DNA from 3 places in the Aliiglaciecola sp. 2_MG-2023 genome. Region 3 is predicted to be linked to each of the others. Evidence: predicted binding sites of a transcription regulator. Region 3 holds the regulator's gene; each other region holds the start of a gene.
The links. Region 3 encodes sigma-54, which starts transcription at its own class of promoters, with help from an activator protein. Its sites were predicted from a motif close to GTTGGCACGNNNNTNGNNT; they were not measured.
Positions count from the first base shown of each region.

Region 1: a site for sigma-54 is predicted at 4,241-4,259, ahead of Q4567_RS09865 (FimV/HubP family polar landmark protein). Genes of this name have one in related genera too.
Region 2: a site for sigma-54 is predicted at 2,328-2,346, ahead of flhA (flagellar biosynthesis protein FlhA). Genes of this name have one in related genera too.

Region 1 is NZ_JAUORY010000007.1:222,402-228,667, reverse strand. It holds gene Q4567_RS09890 (SDR family NAD(P)-dependent oxidoreductase) at 1-195, shown strand, start outside; gene Q4567_RS09885 (fumarylacetoacetate hydrolase family protein) at 208-1,053, shown strand; gene Q4567_RS09880 (DUF3291 domain-containing protein) at 1,334-1,783, shown strand; gene Q4567_RS09875 (4-phosphoerythronate dehydrogenase) at 1,792-2,922, shown strand; gene Q4567_RS09870 (aspartate-semialdehyde dehydrogenase) at 2,981-3,997, shown strand; gene Q4567_RS09865 (FimV/HubP family polar landmark protein) at 4,404-6,266, shown strand, end outside.
Region 2 is NZ_JAUORY010000003.1:82,336-88,601, forward strand. It holds gene flhF (flagellar biosynthesis protein FlhF) at 1-138, opposite strand, end outside; gene flhA (flagellar biosynthesis protein FlhA) at 193-2,289, opposite strand; gene Q4567_RS04220 (PEP-CTERM sorting domain-containing protein) at 2,586-3,179, opposite strand; gene pssA (CDP-diacylglycerol--serine O-phosphatidyltransferase) at 3,384-4,178, opposite strand; gene xdp1 (exosortase-dependent surface protein XDP1) at 4,636-5,436, shown strand; gene prsT (XrtA/PEP-CTERM system TPR-repeat protein PrsT) at 5,638-6,266, shown strand, end outside.
Region 3 is NZ_JAUORY010000020.1:73,350-79,615, reverse strand. It holds gene lptC (LPS export ABC transporter periplasmic protein LptC) at 1-288, shown strand, start outside; gene lptA (lipopolysaccharide transport periplasmic protein LptA) at 275-832, shown strand; gene lptB (LPS export ABC transporter ATP-binding protein) at 832-1,557, shown strand; gene Q4567_RS17295 (RNA polymerase factor sigma-54) at 1,619-3,097, shown strand; gene hpf (ribosome hibernation promoting factor) at 3,125-3,412, shown strand; gene ptsN (PTS IIA-like nitrogen regulatory protein PtsN) at 3,431-3,877, shown strand; gene rapZ (RNase adapter RapZ) at 3,874-4,719, shown strand; gene Q4567_RS17275 (HPr family phosphocarrier protein) at 4,716-4,991, shown strand; gene mgtE (magnesium transporter) at 5,080-6,266, shown strand, end outside.

The DNA of each region.
Region 1 (6,266 bases), on a different contig from region 3:
AACTATTTAGAAAAGAATTATCCAGAAAACAAACAGGAAATGTTTCAGAAACTATCTAAAACTCAGCCAATAGGTCGGATGGCTAAGCCCGTGGAAATTGCCCAATTGGTAAAGTATTTATGTTCAGATGATGCCAGCTTTATCACTGGAAGTAATTTTCCAATAGACGGTGGTTTTGTCACTATTAACAACTAACAGGAATTAATAATGAAATTATTGCGATTTGGTCTTAAAGGGCAAGAAGCGCCAGGAATTTTAGATACCAACAATGAAATTCGTGACTTGTCATCTGTCGTAGATGATATTGATGGAGCGACTCTACAACCTGAAATGTTAGAAAAAATCAGAAAAGTTGATTTAACCACTTTACCTAAAGCTAATTCTGATGTGCGTCTGGGGGCTTGTGTCAACCGGGTTGGTAAGTTTATTTGCATCGGTCTTAACTATGCAGATCATGCCGCTGAATCTAAAATGCCGATTCCCACAGAACCAGAAGTATTTTCAAAATTTACTAGCGCTATAACGGGCCCAAATGATGACATCATCAAACCTAAAAATAGTGATAAATTAGACTGGGAAGTTGAGCTAGCTATCGTAATTGGTAAGAAAGCGTCCTACGTACCTGAAAGCGAAGCAGCAGATCATATTGCCGGTTATTGTATCTGTAATGACGTTTCTGAAAGAACGTTCCAGCTAGAACGTGGCAATCAGTGGGATAAAGGAAAAGGCTGTGATTCATTTGGTCCTATTGGCCCTTATTTGGTTACCAGCGATGATGTTACCGATCCACATAACTTAGCTATGTGGCTTGAGGTAAATGGAAAACGTTTCCAAGACGGTAATACTAAAACGATGATTTTTAAACCCGCTTTTATCGTCAGCTATCTTAGTCAGTTTTGCACATTAGAGCCAGGTGATGTTATTTCAACAGGCACACCTCCAGGAGTTGGTCTGGGGCAAAATCCACCATTATATTTAAATGTAGGCGACAAGATTACACTGGGAATTGAAGGCCTAGGAAAGCAATCGCAAACGGTTATTGAGTGCAACTAGTTAATGTCTGAACTTGAAAAAGCAGGCTAAAAAAAGCGAAACCGAGAATATTTAATAAATCTTAAAACTGAACTCTTGCTGAACATCTTGATGTGAGGGTTTTCCGTACTTGCATCTGCGTTAAACTTGTTTGGCGCAGATGGCACTTCGCTCCAGTGTAACGATCAAAAATACCTTTAGTCTCTAAATAAAAACTGTATATAACCACTTTAGTTAGCAAGTAGTGATTTTACCCTATCAAAGGTATAAACTATTCGATAAATAATTATCTGGAAATATCATGCCTTATCACTTAGCCCAACTGAATATCGGTAAAGCTCGAGACAGCATGGACAGCACAGTGATGAAAGAGTTTGCCGATGGTCTTGAGCCTATCAATTTGTTAGCAGAGCAATCCGCTGGATTCGTTTGGCGGTTAAAAGATGATAGTGGTAATGCGACGAATATACATTATTTTGATGATCCAAATATGTTGGTCAATTTATCCGTTTGGGAAGATGTAGAGAGTTTACAAGATTTTATGTTTAAAACTCATCATATGGATTTCCTTAAGCAGCGTAAAAAGTGGTTTCAGCCTGAACGCTCAGATACCTATGTGCTGTGGTGGATTCCAGCTGGTCATTTACCTGAAATTCCAGAAGCGTTAGCGCGTTTAACTCAATTGCGAGAGCAGGGCATTAGTTCCTCCGCTTTTACTTTTTCAAAGATTTTTCCTAAACCAACGGAATAATGCTAGTCATGAAAATTTTATATGAAGACTCGATGCCCTATGCCGAGCACTTTTTCTCACCCCTTGGTGATATTCAGTCATTCTCAAGTCAAACCTTAACACCAGAAGATCTTAAGGATATTGACGTTTTACTTGTTCGCTCAACAACTAAAGTAACCGAGCAATTACTCAGCAAAGCACAAAAACTGAAATATGTGGCCACTGCAACAGCGGGTTCTGATCATATTAACAAAACCATGTTGGCTGAAAAATCGATACCTTGGGGCAGTGCAGCAGGTTGCAATGCAATCGCTGTGGCCGAATATGTATTGAGTTGTTTGGTAAACGAATATGCAGATAACCTAACCGCTTTGGCTGATAAAACGGTTGGTATCGTTGGAGCGGGGCATGTAGGCACGCAGTTAGATAAACGTTTACAAGTGCTGGGTATAAACACTAAGTTATGTGACCCTCCATTACAAAAAGCAGGGGATACTAGACGTTTTTATTCCTTCGATGAGATTTGTCAATGCGACATTATCAGCCTGCACGTTCCTTTTGTTGCTGAAGGAGACGATGTAACCCATCACATGTTTGATCTTAAGCGCTTGTCCGAGTTACAAGACTCTCAATTATTAATCAATGCTTGTCGTGGTGAGGTCATTGATAACCAAGCCGCAAAAAGCCTATTACAAAGTGGTAAAGGCTTACGTCTAAATATGGATGTATGGGAAAATGAACCGGGGATTGATTTTGACTTGGTTCCCTACAGCCGCATTGCTACAGCCCACATTGCTGGACATACTATTGAAGGTAAAGCCAGAGGTACCTACATGCTGTATGAACAGTTGTGTAAACGATTTGACCTACCGCAAAAATTAAATTTTGAAAGTTGTCTGCCAGCGGCTGAAACGATTGAAATTAGAGACCTTTGTGATAAAACCAAATTTGAGCAAGTCAGCGCTGCAATTCTTAGCACTTACGATGTTAAAATGGATAGTGACTCGTTCAAACAAGGTGTCAAATCAGCCGCAGACTTCGTTTATAGCCGAAAACACTATGCTATAAGAAGAGAATTTGCATCTGTAACCTTAAAAACTGGAAATTTAGACATTTCCGAGGCACTCTACGGCCTTGGTTTTAATACCATTGAAGAGTAAGCTGCGTGTTTGTTCACGATTCGCTTAATTTGATTATATTTTTTGGAGTAATGCACTAATGTCTCGCGCTTTTGATGTTGCTGTTTTAGGGGCAACTGGTTTAGTTGGTCAACACATGATTGAAATTCTCGAACAACGAGATTTTCCGGTTAATAAATTGTATCCATTGGCGAGCAGTCGCTCCGCGGGTGGTAAAGTGACCTTCAAGGGCAAAGAGATTACCGTGTTAGATGCAGATACATTCGACTGGTCGAGTGTTCAACTTGGTTTCTTCTCTGCTGGTGGCAGTGTTTCCGAAATTTTTGCACCTAAAGCGGCTGAAGCTGGCTGTGTGGTTATCGACAACACGTCGCATTTTCGCTACGAACCCGATATTCCATTGGTAGTACCTGAAGTGAACCCTCATGCATTGGCCGATTTTAGAAACCGCAATATTATTGCTAATCCTAATTGTTCAACTATTCAAATGATGGTGGCATTAAAGCCAATACAAGATGCCGTTGGCATAGCTCGTATTAACGTGGCCACTTATCAATCTGTTTCTGGTGCCGGTAAGTCAGCTATGGAAGAATTAGCTAAACAAACTACCGATCTGCTAAGCGGCAGAGAAATAACACCTAAAGCCTTTAGTCGTCAAATCGCATTTAATGTAATCCCTCAAATTGATGTATTCATGGACAATGACTACACCAAAGAAGAAATGAAAATGGTCTGGGAAACGCAAAAAATAATGGGCGATGATTCTATTTTGGTCAACGCAACTGCGGTACGAGTACCTGTATTCTTTGGTCATGGTGAAGCTATACATTTAGAAACCCATTCACCTTTGGATGCTGAAGATGCTAAAAGACTATTAGCTGAAGCGCCTGGTGTGAAATTGATGGAGAATCCAGAAGACTTCCCAACTCAAGTTGGCGATGCTAGTGGCCATGATGAAACATTCGTTGGTCGAGTAAGAAACGATATCTCTCATCCAAATGGCTTAAACATGTGGGTAGTGTCTGACAACGTAAGAAAAGGCGCTGCATTAAACAGTGTTCAGATAGCCGAAGTACTTGTCCGAGATTACATGTAATAAGATTAATATTGATGAAAGGTCAGACTGACGTCTGGCCTTTTTTTTGATTTATTTTTAGTAATCAACCGCTATGCCGATAACCAAAAGTAAGTATCTAGAAAAATGGCAAGTTTGGGTTGTTAAAACAGCAAAAAACAGCGATGTGGCGCTTAATTTTCTATCTATGTAGATCATCCATCTTATGTGGTTTATATTTGTATTAATCGATATTTATTGATCACTATTTTTGAATCAACTTAGTATGGAATGAGTTTTGCTTGATACTCATTTTATAGAGCTCTAATTTTAACTGCACAGTAATAAAGGTTGATTAGAGATAAAACTTCACAATTAGTTTTTATGGAATTGTTCACATCTAGGTGAGCAAAAAATAATAATTATTACAGGGCGACGACTTAATTATATGAATGTGCGACAGGTAGCGTTTTTACTATTTGCCAGCGTAGGACTTTGGTCTATTAGCGCCACTACTGATGCCCAACAATTACAAATTAGAGGGCCCAAAAGTAACACTGCAGAGCTCTCTGGAACTACCTATGGTCCAGTGGTACCTGAAGATACGTTATGGCGAATCGCCAGTAGGTACCGTCAGAATAAGAACCTTTCTGTATACCAAGTTATGCAGGCGATTTATCAGCTCAACCCTGATGCCTTTGAAGATCAAAACTTCAACCACCTAGTTGATGGCAGTATCCTGCAACTCCCTTCTGAACGTTATGTGGCGAGAATAGACCCTAAAGTTGCTCAGATGAAAGCCGAGCAAGACGATAGCGCATGGCAAGCTTTCAGCAAAGGTGAAACCGATAAAGTCGTGGTTCGAAGTTCAAAAGAAGCAGCCAGTAAAGATGACTTATCGGAAACCAAACAGGTTATAGAAGATAAATTAAGTGCTCTTGATGCGGAACAAAATCGCCAGTTTACGGCAATTCGGCAGCAATTTGCCGAATCAATTGAAAGCGTGCAAAGCTTACTTAATGAAAACCGCAAACTAGTTGAGCGTTTAGATACAGTCGATACCGAAATTAGCAGTTTGCGTGGGCGTGTTGATGAAGAATTACAAGTCCAAATGGACCAGATGCTGGCATTGCAAAACGAACTCTTAGCGATTTCCCGTGAAGCAGAAAACCAGCGTAAAGCTGAGCTGGAAAAAAATAGTTTCGCTTGGCTAACCGACCCGTTGTTTTTAATTTTTCTTTCAGTACTTTTGACCATTAGTTTACTCGGCGCATTGGCAATGTGGTTAATTCGTCGCAAGCGCACTGAAGCTGAAACTGACGCCATACTAGATGAAAATCACGCTGCGATATTGGAGCAAAGTGATGAAATGGATGATCTGGCTGATGCCCTAACCAATGAATTAAGCGAAGAACTAGATGATAGCGACGATGACGACTTATTTGGCGATGACGATCTCTTAGATGATGTTTTGGCCGAAGAGTTAGAAGAGTCTTTAGATGCAGACAGTGACGACAATTTCGAAGCCTTTGATGATTTGGATGATGAAAGTCTAGATCCAGTGATAGAAGAGTCGACCGATGATGTTGCAAAGGAAGACAACCCGCTTGAAGACGATCTAGATAATTTATTTGATGAAGAAGAAGACTTACTTGCTGATATTGGTGATGAATTAGGCGAAAGCGACAGTTTAGCAGAAGCAAAAAGCGATGACGTGCTAGCTGATGATGAATTGGATTTGTCGGAATCTAACCTTGATGTCAGTGCTGATGACGAGTTAAGCGAAGAAATAGCTGATTTAGATATTGATACGCCAGAAAACGACGTTGAGCAAATCGATTCAGATTCCAAAGCTGCAGATCTGGATGCGGAATCAAGCCCTTCAATTTCAGCCCCAGACATTGATGATGAGCCCGACAAACCAGAAATCAGTATCGATGAATTGCTCGAACAGCCACTAGCAGAAGAAGATGGCGATTCAATTATTTCTGATAACTCAGATTTAATGAATGAGGAAATGCTGCAGAGTATTGATAAAGAAATTCATCAACAGAATGCCCAACTGGATAATATTACTGATGAGTTGCTCAATGAAATAGAGCAACTGGAGCAAATGGGCGGGATGCTCGAGGAACAGCCAGAAACGCCTGCGGATGACGAGTCGATTGAAAGTCAGATGGGAATTCAGGAATTAGATTCACTGTCGGAGATCATTGAAGATGACGATGATATCAGCGTTGATGTTGACAATGGTGAAGAGCTTGATATTGCGGATGAGCTGTTTGATGCGATCGAAGATAGTGAAACAGAA
Region 2 (6,266 bases), on a different contig from region 3:
TTGATCGTACGCAGCAACAATTTCGATTCCTTCCGAAGTCTTCTTGTTGGACATAATGACCGCATCACCGCCAAGTTCTTTTTTTACTTGGTTAAGCGCATCGCGCATGTCTTTTCCGATAAAACGTCTAATTTTCACATTGCCCCCCAAAGAAGCATCTGGTCTAGTTTATATAAATTAGTCTGCGCCATTTTATTGACCCACAGCACTTACAATTCGAATTTGTTTGTCACTTGGAATTTCTTGATAAGATAAAACGTGCAAGCCCATCACTGAATGTTTGAAGAATTTTGATAACACAGGTCTGAGCATGCCTGATGTTAATAATACGGCTGGCTCACCTTCTAATTCTCTTTGTTGCGAAGCTTCAGACAACGAGTTTTGTAATTTTTCAGCTAAGCCAGGTTCAATACCAGCGCCGTCTTCTCCACCAGCTTGTAAAGATTGATGGAGCATTTGTTCCAAGTCAGGTGCTAGGGTAATAACCGGCAACTCTTGTTCGTTGTTATTAATCTCCTGCACGATTAAACGTTTTAACGATATTCTAACGGCAGATACCAACACATCAGGATCTTGAGTTTTAGGACCATATTCACATAACGTTTGCACAATACTGCGCATATCTCGAATAGGAACGCCTTCATATAGCAAGGTTTGCAATACTTTTACCACTGTACTTAACGGCAAGACTTCCGGTACCAAACCTTCAACCAACTTAGGACTGTTTTTAGCTAACATATCGAGGAGTTGTTGAACCTCTTCATGTCCAAGTAGCTGATACGCATTATTAGTTAGTAACTGGCTAAGGTGTGTAGCAACCACTGTTGCCGCATCTACTACTGTGTACCCTAAAGTTTGTGCGTGTTCACGTTGTTGAGGGCGGATCCAAACGGCTTCTAAACCAAAGGCTGGGTCTCGTGTTGCCTTGCCCTCTAGTTTTCCGAAAACCTGCCCTGGATTAATCGCTAATTCATCGTCATGACTAATCTCGGCATCCCCAACCGTAACTCCTAGCATAGAAATGGTATAGCTATTGGGGTTTAAATCTAAGTTGTCACGGATATGCACAGGTGGAATTAAAAATCCCAACTCTTGAGACAATTTTTTACGAACGCCTTTAATCCGGGTGAGAAGCTCACCACCTTGAGTTTTATCAACTAAAGGAATTAAGCGATAACCCACTTCTAAACCTATGGTGTCGACATGCTGCACATCATCCCAACCAAGCTCTTTAATCTCTTGCTGCTGGCTTTGTTCCGGCGTATTTTCCAATACTTGCGGTTCAGCAGCCTGCTTCTTGGCGTTCCAGAAATTGTAGTAAGCAACTGCCGCTACAAATGCACTAAAACCAAGAAATGCTATGTGTGGCATACCTGGCACTATACCCATCACGAATAAAATCGCGGAGGTAACATAAAGCGCTTTTTGGTTACCTAGTTGGCGTCTCATTTCCTGACCCATTTCTTGAGAGTCATTTTCGCGGGTAACAATAATCGCCGTAGCCACGGAAAGTAATAACGAAGGTATTTGCGCAACTAAACCATCACCAATGGTTAAAATAGTATATATTTCAATGGCTTCGCCAAAGGCTAAGTCATGTTGAATAATACCAATGAATAAACCACCAACAATGTTGATAAGCATAATGAACAAACCAGCAACGGCGTCACCTTTAACAAATTTAGAAGCACCGTCCATTGAGCCGTAAAAATCGGCTTCACTGGTAATTTCCGAACGTCTTTTTCTGGCTTCATCTTGATCAATATAACCGGCGTTCAAATCGGCATCTATCGCCATCTGTTTACCGGGCATCGCGTCCAAGGTAAAACGAGCACTTACTTCTGAAATACGTCCTGCACCAGCAGTTACCACTTTAAAATTGATAATCAGTAGGATAGCAAACACCACTATACCCACAGCGTAATTACCACCAATAACCACTTCACCAAATGCCTGTATTACTTTACCAGCAGAATCTCCACCTTCATGCCCTTCCAACAAGACAATTCGCGTGGAAGCAACATTTAAGGCAAGGCGTAATACAGTGGCAACTAACAGTATTAAAGGAAAAATACCAAAATCAACAGGCTTATTAGTAAACACAGATACCAAAATCACCATAAGTGATAAGGCGATATTGAAGCTAAAAAGTATATCTAGTAGAAATGCCGGCATCGGCAGAATAACCATGCCCATTATGGCTAGCACTACGATTGGAGCGCCGACCCCATTCATAAAGCTTTTTACCTGATTTTTGTCTACCCGATTGAGGTAACCTGCAAGTTCCATAAACAAATTTTTGACGGTTATTAATATAATATGTGGAATTGCAACAAGCGCGCCAAAACTAAAATGACTGTAAATTGACGTTCTTTGCTAGAAAATGAGTTTACGAAATTAAAGCCACTCTACTCCGCTCTATCACGCATAGTGAATAAGCCTGAGGACAAATTAAACTGCTCCGCAATAAAATAATGGAAATGAACAAAAAAGCAGAAATAGGACAAATCGGTATACAGGTGAATATATTAACAGACATAAAAAAACCTGGCTGAAGCCAGGTTTTTTAAAACGAGAGAATAAATTTACTTAGCAGCCACTTTTCTGCGTACTAGTAAACCTAAACCAGCAAGCATAAGAACTAATGCTGAAGGCTCTGGAACATAAGTTACGGCGCCAAGAAAAATATCAGCATCTACTGATGGAAACACGCCTATTATATCGCCACTAACGTCATATACATATTCATCAACAAACAAGAAGCCGTCAAGAAAGCCAACATCTAACGTTAATATATAGTCTGGCATGGAACCAAATAAAGGAAATGTTTCAAATAAAAATTCTAACCCAGCATTTGGAGCAAATGGATTAATACCCGCTATAATTGGAAGACCTTGATCCGCTGAATCACCATCAGCCTCAGTTAAAACTAAATCGCCGATAGACAAATCGAGCTCTACAACGCTCAAAAAACCGGCCCCATCCGCGTCTTCAGTATTGTAAGTAACAGAACCTATTACCTGAGGACCTAAATCAATATTGAATGGATGAAACTCAGAAAGCAGAACATCTGCATAGATATCTTGTTGAATAATTGCGCCAGCGTTAGCTGAAAGAGACATTCCCAGTGTAGTGGCAATAAGACCTGTTGCGAGCAAAACTTTTTTCAAATACTTCATACTAGTGAACCTTATTATTGTTTTAAACGATTTCGTTCATTTTTATTGTTATATTTCGGTCACAAACTAAACAGTGCGACCTCAGCAATTAAGTAAAGCAATTACTGAACCAACTTATTTTTATTATATGAATCAGTAATTTATTATTACGTAACAAAATAAGCCTATTGAGATCGTTAAATTTTTTGACACTTAGTTGCTCGATTATTTATCGTCTTCAGTCGATTTTTTGGGTGTATCGTCGAAATCACAATCAGACTCTTCACGATCCCCAACTACATCTTCAAGACGCACTTTATCAACACTTCGAAACGTATTTATAGGTCCTGCTAACGCATAGAGGGCAAACACTATAAACAACACTAAAGAAGGCGCCGTGGCAACAATGATGAAAATTAACATCACAATTAAAAGTCCAACAAAAGGTACCTTGCCGTGCCAGTCAACTTCTTTAAACGAGTTATATTTGAAGTTACTTACCATTAATAATCCAGCTAAGCCCGTTAACACAGCAACTACTAGACCGAAATCTTTGCCATCGACGTCGTATTCAACGCCAACCCAGACCATTCCGGCAACTAATGCAGCCGCAGCGGGACTTGCTAAGCCTTGGAAAAAACGTTTATCCGCCACACCTAATTGGGTGTTAAACCTTGCCAGTCTTAATGCAGCACCCGCCACATAAATAAAGGCAGCCAACCAGCCAACTTTACCTAAATCGGTTAAACCCCAATTATAAGCAACAAGAGCCGGCGCCATTCCGAAAGACACCATATCGGCCATAGAATCGTATTCAGCACCAAATTCGCTTTGGGTATTTGTCATGCGCGCAACTCGACCATCTAGGCCGTCAAAAATCATCGCCACAAAAATCGCCACTGCCGCGGCTTCAAATCGACCGTTCATCGATGCGACTACAGCATAAAAACCCGAAAACAGACCAGCCGTTGTCAGCAAGTTCGGTAACAAATAAATACCTTTACGTTTAGAATCCGACATTATTCCCCCTTCAAAATGAGCGCACAAGATAGCATAATCCTGAATTAGCTCAAAATCATACACACCCTTGCACGGACTAATTTTAACGCTTCTTTGCGCAAATATACTGTTTCTTTTTGAAAAATGTTTCCTATTTGAGCATTTCCTTTATAAGTAAACGCTTATATCTCAAAATACCTATGCTACGAAAGTCATACATAACTCCCTTTAATCTCGCGGTATACTGGCTTTAAGAAAGATTAGAACGATAAAATCTTACCATGTCGCCATCTGGAAACAGGTAAATTTTTTACTGTCCATTATTTTTACAGGGAGACAAATTGACCTGGGGAAATATTACCGAAAAAGCACTTAAGCTGTTGTTTACAATACACTTACAATAGTTGGTTTGTTTTTTGCTTAACTCATTCCAGTGAAGGTCTCGGCCTTTAGGTTGGAAGATGTAGGAATATTAGTTATGGTTAATAAAGTTTTAGCGGGATTTTTCGCATTAGCGGTCACAGGTTTTGCTTCAGCAAGCACGACCACGTATGAAACTCAGAATTGGAATTTCAGTTCTGGTGGAAGTTGGGGTTCTAATTCCCTTAGTTATACCTCTGGAACAATCGGTATGACGGTAACAGCTTGGTCATCAACCGGCTATGCCAGTTGTGGCACAGGCCCAGAGTGTAACAGTAGTAATGTCGCATACGATCAAGACCCGTTTATCGAAAGCGCAGATTTACAACGTTACTCCTCTGGTCTTGGCGCAATAAACGACGATGATTCTGATTATTCTCCTCATCATGCTTTAGATAATAAAGGTAGTAACGACGGATGGCGTGACTATGACATGGTGTTATTTGAATTTGATACTGCTGTAGAGTTAACCAGCGTTCAAGCCGGTTGGTATAGTAATGATTCAGATGTCAGTATCGTTGGTTACACTGGTACGAAAGATCTCGGTACTACTCCATTTTCTTCGGATACCAAGTGGAGTGATTTGTTATCTGAAGGTTGGGGATATCAAACCGACAAGTTCAACATTGGCACAAACACGGCAACCATTGCCCCAGGTTTTGAATCAAAATATTGGTTAGTGGGTGTGTATAACTCTGTTTTTTCTGGCAATGCGGAAGACAGTTACTATGATGCGATTAAACTGAAAAACATCACAACCCGCAAAGGTGAAGGTCAAACACAAGTTCCTGAACCAGCAACATTTGCGTTATTTTTAGCGGGTGTGGCAGCAATATTCAGACGTAAAATGTCAGTCTAGACAAATATATTGTGACAAAAAGACGGTTCGCCGTCTTTTTTTATGTCTAAAATCTGACATTATCAACGCAGCAGTGCGCAGTAATTTATCCGCTAACAGTATAAAGTATGTGCGCTTTGCGGTATCTTGTAATGCAAAATGATAGCAATTCATAGTTACATAATTATAGAGAGATCATACGTGGTGAAACTGGCCAGAAAAATGTCCTTAGCTGCTTTTCTTTTAGTAAGTAGCCAGGTTATCGCACAAACCAGCAGTGAATTTTACGAAAAAGCTCTGGCTTCATTTGAAGATAAAGATTTTGAAACTGCTTATATCCATTTGAAAAACAGCTTACAACAAAACGAAGATAGCCTACCCGCTAAAATACTCATGGGTAAAGTACTGTTAATCAGTGGTTATATGTATGAATCAGAGGAAGTACTCGAAGAAGCATTAGCCATGGGAGCAGATCCCAGTTTAATAGTAGATACCCTCGGTAAGGTTTGGCTTTATACCAAGCAAAACGAAAAAATCATTGATAGTCAATTCAATAACCTCACTCCTAAGAGCCGAAACGATTGGCAAATTATTGTCGCCACCGCCCACTTAAACCTTAAAAATATCGACGCTGCACGCAAAGGTTATGAATTAGCATTAAAGAATGATCCAGCCAATATACGCACACTCAATGCGCTTGCGTCACTTGAAATACGAGATGAGCAGTTTGACAAAGCTCTGTCTTACATAGAATTATCACTTGCGCTAGAACCCACCAACGCTCAAACATTGCGTATCAAAGGAGATTTGTATCTTTTCCAAAAAGATATGCCAGAAGCCATAACTTACTA
Region 3 (6,266 bases):
CAAACGCCTTGGCATGTAGAAGCTGAGGAAGGCACGCTGTATGAAGATAATCGAATTCAATTAGAAACTGATGTAGAGATTAGAAGCCTCGATGAATCGGGATTTGTGCAAACAATCAGAACCCAGTTTTTAGAAATTAATTTAGTCGATAAAACAATGATGTCTGACGAACCGGTTGAGATAAACGGGAAAGATTTCATTGTTAAAAGTAACGGTTTTGTAGCAAATTTAACTACACAGGAATATGAACTTAAAAATCATGTGCAAACTCAATATGCGCCGCGTTAGCGCTTTATTTATTAGCTTAATGTTCAGCGCCGCTATTATTGCCGGTGAGAACGATTTTAGCTTGCCAATCAAAGTTGACTCAAAGTCGAATTTTTTTGATGGCAAAACCAAAACGTCGATATTTAGAAAAGACGTCAAAATCACCCAAGGTAGCCTTGAAATTTTGGCTGACGAAGTCGAGGTTATTGCGGGTTTAGGGGAAGGTAAAGAAGTTTTTATTGCCCGAGGTAAACCAGCAAAATACAGCCAAACCCTCGATGATGGCAGTAATATTAGCGCCGCGGCCAATGAAATTAAATATGAAGTATCGAATCGTACTCTGACACTCAATGGTGCAGCCGAATTAAATCAGGATAGTAGCCTTGTTAAAGGTGAATCGATTCAATTTAATATGGAATTAGAGCAATTGATAGCAGAAAGTGACGGCAACGCAGAAGGCGGTGTCACTGCCATTTTCCAACCCGAAAGCATTCGCAATCGGCAAACTGACGACACTAAAAAAACTGAAGAAGAGCAAGACAAGTTGCAGGATGAAAAACCTTAATGGCAACGTTAAAAGCGACCAATTTAGCGAAGTCTTATAAATCTCGGCAAGTGGTGCGAGATGTAAGCATTGAAGTTTCTACTGGACAGATTGTTGGCCTGTTAGGTCCCAATGGTGCTGGTAAAACGACCACCTTCTATATGATTGTTGGGTTAGTGCCACTCGATAAAGGCGAGATTTATATTGATCAGACCGAGTTAACCTTACAACCCATGCACATCCGTGCACGAAAAGGAATTGGTTATCTTCCTCAAGAATCATCTATATTTCGTAAGTTAACCGTTTACCAAAATATCATGGCAATTTTGCAAACCCGAAAAGAATTAAGTTCTGATCAGCGAGAAGAGCAAGCGGATGCATTATTGGATGAATTCAATATTAACCATATTCGTAACAGCCTTGGCATGAGTTTATCAGGCGGGGAGCGCAGAAGAGTCGAGATCGCTCGTGCATTAGCGGCCGCCCCTGAGTTTATTCTATTGGATGAACCCTTTGCTGGTGTTGACCCGATTTCAGTAAACGATATAAAAAAAATAATTCAACACCTACGCGATAGAGGTATTGGTGTATTAATAACTGATCATAATGTGCGTGAAACGCTAGACGTGTGTGAAAAAGCGTATATTGTGAGTCATGGTGAATTGATAGCTTCTGGAACCGCAGAAGAAGTTTTAAATAATCAACAAGTCAGAGATGTATACCTTGGCGAGCAATTCAAGCTATAGTAGAGGTATGTTGTTTTTAACCAAAGCTTTGTGGCTAAACAAGTAAGAATAAAAAAACTAAATGAAACCCTCGTTACAATTAAAATTCAGCCAGCAACTAACAATGACGCCTCAATTGCAACAGGCTATACGTCTATTGCAATTATCAACGCTGGATTTACAACAGGAAATACAGGAAGCGTTAGAATCGAATCCACTTTTAGAAGTAGAAGACGGTTCAGATATCCCTACTGGGGATTCCGCTTTAGCAGACAGTAATGACAAGTTCTCAGAGGAGACGGTATCCGCAAGTTCTGATTCCATGGATACAAACGAGGCATTAGAAAAAGCAGATATCCCAGACGAATTACCCATAGATAGCACATGGGACGAATATATCAGTGCCTCCTCAGCCCCCGCCTCAATAAGCGGTGGTAGTGGCGGCGATGACGACCAAATTTTCCAAGGTGAAACAACCGAAAATATTCAAGATCACCTATTGTGGCAGATGCGCTTAACGCCTTTTTCTGAAGTTGATACTGCCATAGCAATCGCAATTATCGACTCTATTGATGAGTCTGGTTACCTCACTATCAGCACCGAAGATGTTCTTGCTAGTCTCGACCATGAAGAGGTTGAACTTGATGAGGTGGAATGCGTTTTAAAACGTATTCAAATGTTCGACCCTATTGGTTCAGGCTCAAGAAATCCGCAAGAATGTTTAATGGTACAAATGAATCAATTTGCACCTGACACCCCTTGGTTAAATGAAGCTAAGTTATTGATCAGCGAATATGCTGACTTATTAGGCAGTAAAGATTACCGAACTTTAATGCGTAAAACTCGTCTAAAAGAAGACGAATTACGAGAAGCTATGCGGTTATTGCAAACACTCAATCCACGCCCTGGTAGTTCATTGTTAATCGGTGAATCTGAATACGTCATTCCAGATGTTTCAGTGATGAAGAAAAATGGTCGTTGGCAAGTTGAGCTAAATCCCGATAGTTTGCCTAAGCTGAATGTAAATCAGCAATATGCGGCAATGAGCCGGAACGCTAAAAACACCAGTGATAGTCAATTTATTCGGTCGCATATGCAAGAAGCCAAGTGGTTTATAAAAAGTCTAGAGAGTCGTAATGACACTTTACTCAAAGTCGCAAACTGCATTGTTCAGCAGCAGGTTGGTTTTTTTGAGCATGGACCTGAAATGATGAAACCAATGGTGTTAAATGATGTCGCAGAAATGGTAGATATGCATGAATCAACTATTTCCCGTGTTACCACACAGAAATATATGCATACGCCTAGAGGAATTTATGAACTTAAATACTTTTTCTCCAGCCATGTAGCAACTGATTCTGGAGGAGAGTGCTCCTCAACGGCAATTCGCGCATTAATTAAAAAACTCGTCGCAGCAGAGCTTCCTACCAAGCCTCTTAGCGACAGTAAGATTGCTGATCTACTGGCAGACCAAGGTATTCAGGTCGCCCGTAGGACAATAGCAAAATACCGGGAGTCTTTATCGATCCCACCGTCTAACCAACGCAAGAGCCTGCTGTAGGCTCAACAACAGAAGGAATACGCTAATATGCAAATTAACCTTACTGGCCATCATGTAGAAATTACAGATTCTTTGCGAGATTATGTAGACAATAAATTTACAAAGCTAGAAAGGCATTTTGATCATATCAACAATGTCCATGTCATTCTTAATGTCGAGAAGCTTAATCAAAAAGCTGAAGCGACAGTTCATCTTAGCGGAGGTGAAGTATTTGCAACCTCAGAGCACAACGATATGTACGCAGCAATTGACGGATTGATAGATAAGCTTGATCGACAGGTAATCAAGCACAAGGAAAAAATTAAGCGTCATTAACATATATTAGATTAATTAATGGAAATTAAAGACATCCTTTCCCCTGACTGCACAAGTTGTGCAGTCCAGGGGACAAGTAAAAAACGAATTCTTGAAACTATCAGCCTGATAGCGGCAGAAAAAATCGATGACATTGATCAGACAACGATTTTAAATAGTCTGGTTAGCCGCGAAAAGATGGGCAGCACAGGAATCGGGAATGGTATTGCATTGCCACACGGTAGACTTTCGGGTTTAAAGGATGTGGTCGCAGTTCTAATCACCAGTGATCCTTCTATCAACTTTGACGCTGTGGATAATTGTCCTGTGGACATATTTTTCGCAATTTTAGTACCTGAAGATAAAGCCGCCGGACACCTGCAAACCTTAGCAACCATCGCGACAAAATTAAGTGATAAGGAAATTCTGAAACGTATTCGTCGTGCAGAAGATAATGCTCAGTTATACGAGGCAATCGTTGCATGAAACTGATAATTATTAGTGGCCGCTCTGGTTCAGGAAAGTCTATTGCACTGAGGTCTTTAGAAGACTTAGGTTACTATTGTGTCGACAATATCCCAGTTAACCTATTACCGACTCTAACCCATACGGTTATGGATGAATATGACCAAGTGGCCGTGAGTATCGATGTTAGAAACCTTCCCAAGGTACCTGGTGAATTAGTCGAAATTCTTGATTATTTGCCTGCCACTTGGGACATGACCATAGTCTATTTAGATGCCAGTGATGACATGCTGATAAAACGCTTCAGCGAAACTCGTCGACTGCATCCGTTATCTCGTCAAAACAAATCTCTTTCGGATGCGATTCAGGCAGAGGGTCAACTGTTAGCCCCTATTGCGGAACGCGCCGACTTATATCTAGATACAGACAAACTTTCGGTGCATCAATTAGCTGAATTGGTTCGAGAGCGAATTCTAGGCAAGAAAAGCTCTAGGCTAGTTTTGGTATTTGAATCCTTCGGTTTTAAATACGGCATTCCTAAAGACGCCGATTATGTATTCGATGCGCGATTTTTACCTAACCCACATTGGGAGCCAGACTTAAAGCACCTCAGTGGATTAGACTCTCCGGTCGAGATATTTTTAGGCTCACAGCCAATAGTGACGAAATTTATCTGGCAAATTCAAAATCTCATTTCAACTTGGCTTCCTCATCTAGAAAGAAACAATCGTAGTTACGTGACAGTAGCAATCGGTTGTACTGGAGGCCAACATCGCTCAGTTTATGTGGCTGAGTCACTCGCTAAAACATTTTCAGCGTCTCACCCAGATGTTCAAATAAGGCACCGAGAGTTAAATCGATGAATCGATTTGAAAAGCAAATAGTCATCGTTAACAAACTTGGATTACACGCAAGAGCGGCTACTGAATTAGTCAAAGTAGCCAATCAATTTGATGCCGTTGTTACCCTAGTTCAAGGGGAGAAATCGGCTTCCGCAAATAGTGTATTGGGCTTGATGATGTTAGAAAGCTCCCAAGGCAAAGAAGTTAACGTCATTAGCGAAGGAGTCGATGCTGAACACGCCCTTGCCGCGATTGAAAAACTCATAGTTGAGAAATTTCACGAAAACGAATAGTTAAGCAATGTGCAAATAATTGCTGACCTGCTGCCCTTAGTCCTCTAGACTATTAGTATTAGTAGTTTTTTCATTGAGCTGCATATTCATGGCAGAAGCATTAGAGGTTAAACACGCCCAACGACAACTGAAGGCTATCAATCAAGCCTTGGCCAGTGGTCGCTTTATGCATGTCCGCAAAACAATTCACGACATGCCAGCTTGCGACATCGCCCTTCTTCTAGAGTCTTCCCCAAGCAAATCAAGAACTGAACTGTGGGAAATGTTGGACTCCGATTTTTATGGCGATGTATTAGAAGAACTGTCCGAAGATGTACGTAATGGCATCATCGGACAAATGCTTCCAGACAAAGTTGTTGATGCCCTAGAAGACATGGAGATTGATAACTTAGCGGAAACGTTAAGCAGTTTACCGCAATCGGTCTCAAAAGACGTGCTGAAATCGATGGATGAGCAAGACCGTCAGCGCGCAGAAAAAGCCCTTTCTTATGGTGAGGATACCGCCGGGTTCATTATGAATACCGACACCATAACCCTACGCAGCGATGTAAACATTGATGTCATTCTGCGTTACTTGCGACTCAAAGGTGAAATTCCAGAAAGCACTGACACATTTTATGTTGTGAGTCGAAATGACACCTTAATTGGAACTGTACCAGTCACTAAGCTTCTAACGGCTCTGCCAGACTCCAGTATTGAAGATATTATGGATGAGGAAGCTGAAGCCATCCCCGTTGATATGCCAGAAACAGAAGTGGCAAAATTATTCGAACGCTATAACTGGCTGTCAGCACCGGTAGTCGATTCTAGCCGACAACTATTGGGTCGTATCACCATAGATGATGTAGTGGATATTATTCGCGAAGACGCCGAACACTCTATGATGAGTATGGCCGGTTTGGATGATGAAGAAGATACCTTCGCCCCGGTATTGCAAAGTACGCAGCGGCGTTCAGTATGGTTGGCCGTAAATCTAGTAACGGCACTTCTTGCCGCAGCCGTAAGTGATCTTTTTGAAGCAACACTAAGCCAAATGGCAGTGTTAGCTATTCTCAATACAATTGTCCCAAGTATGGGCGGAGTAGCAGGCAATCAAACACTAACCTTGGTTATTCGTGGTATGGCGCTAGGCCACGTAAGTGCTGATAACTCAAGATGGTTGGTGAGCAAAGAATTAGCCATTGGATTTTTTAATGGTGCGATTTGGGCGGTGTTAATTGCATCGGTCATTGCCATTTGGAAACAAGATTGGATGTTAGGAGGAGTCATTGCCTT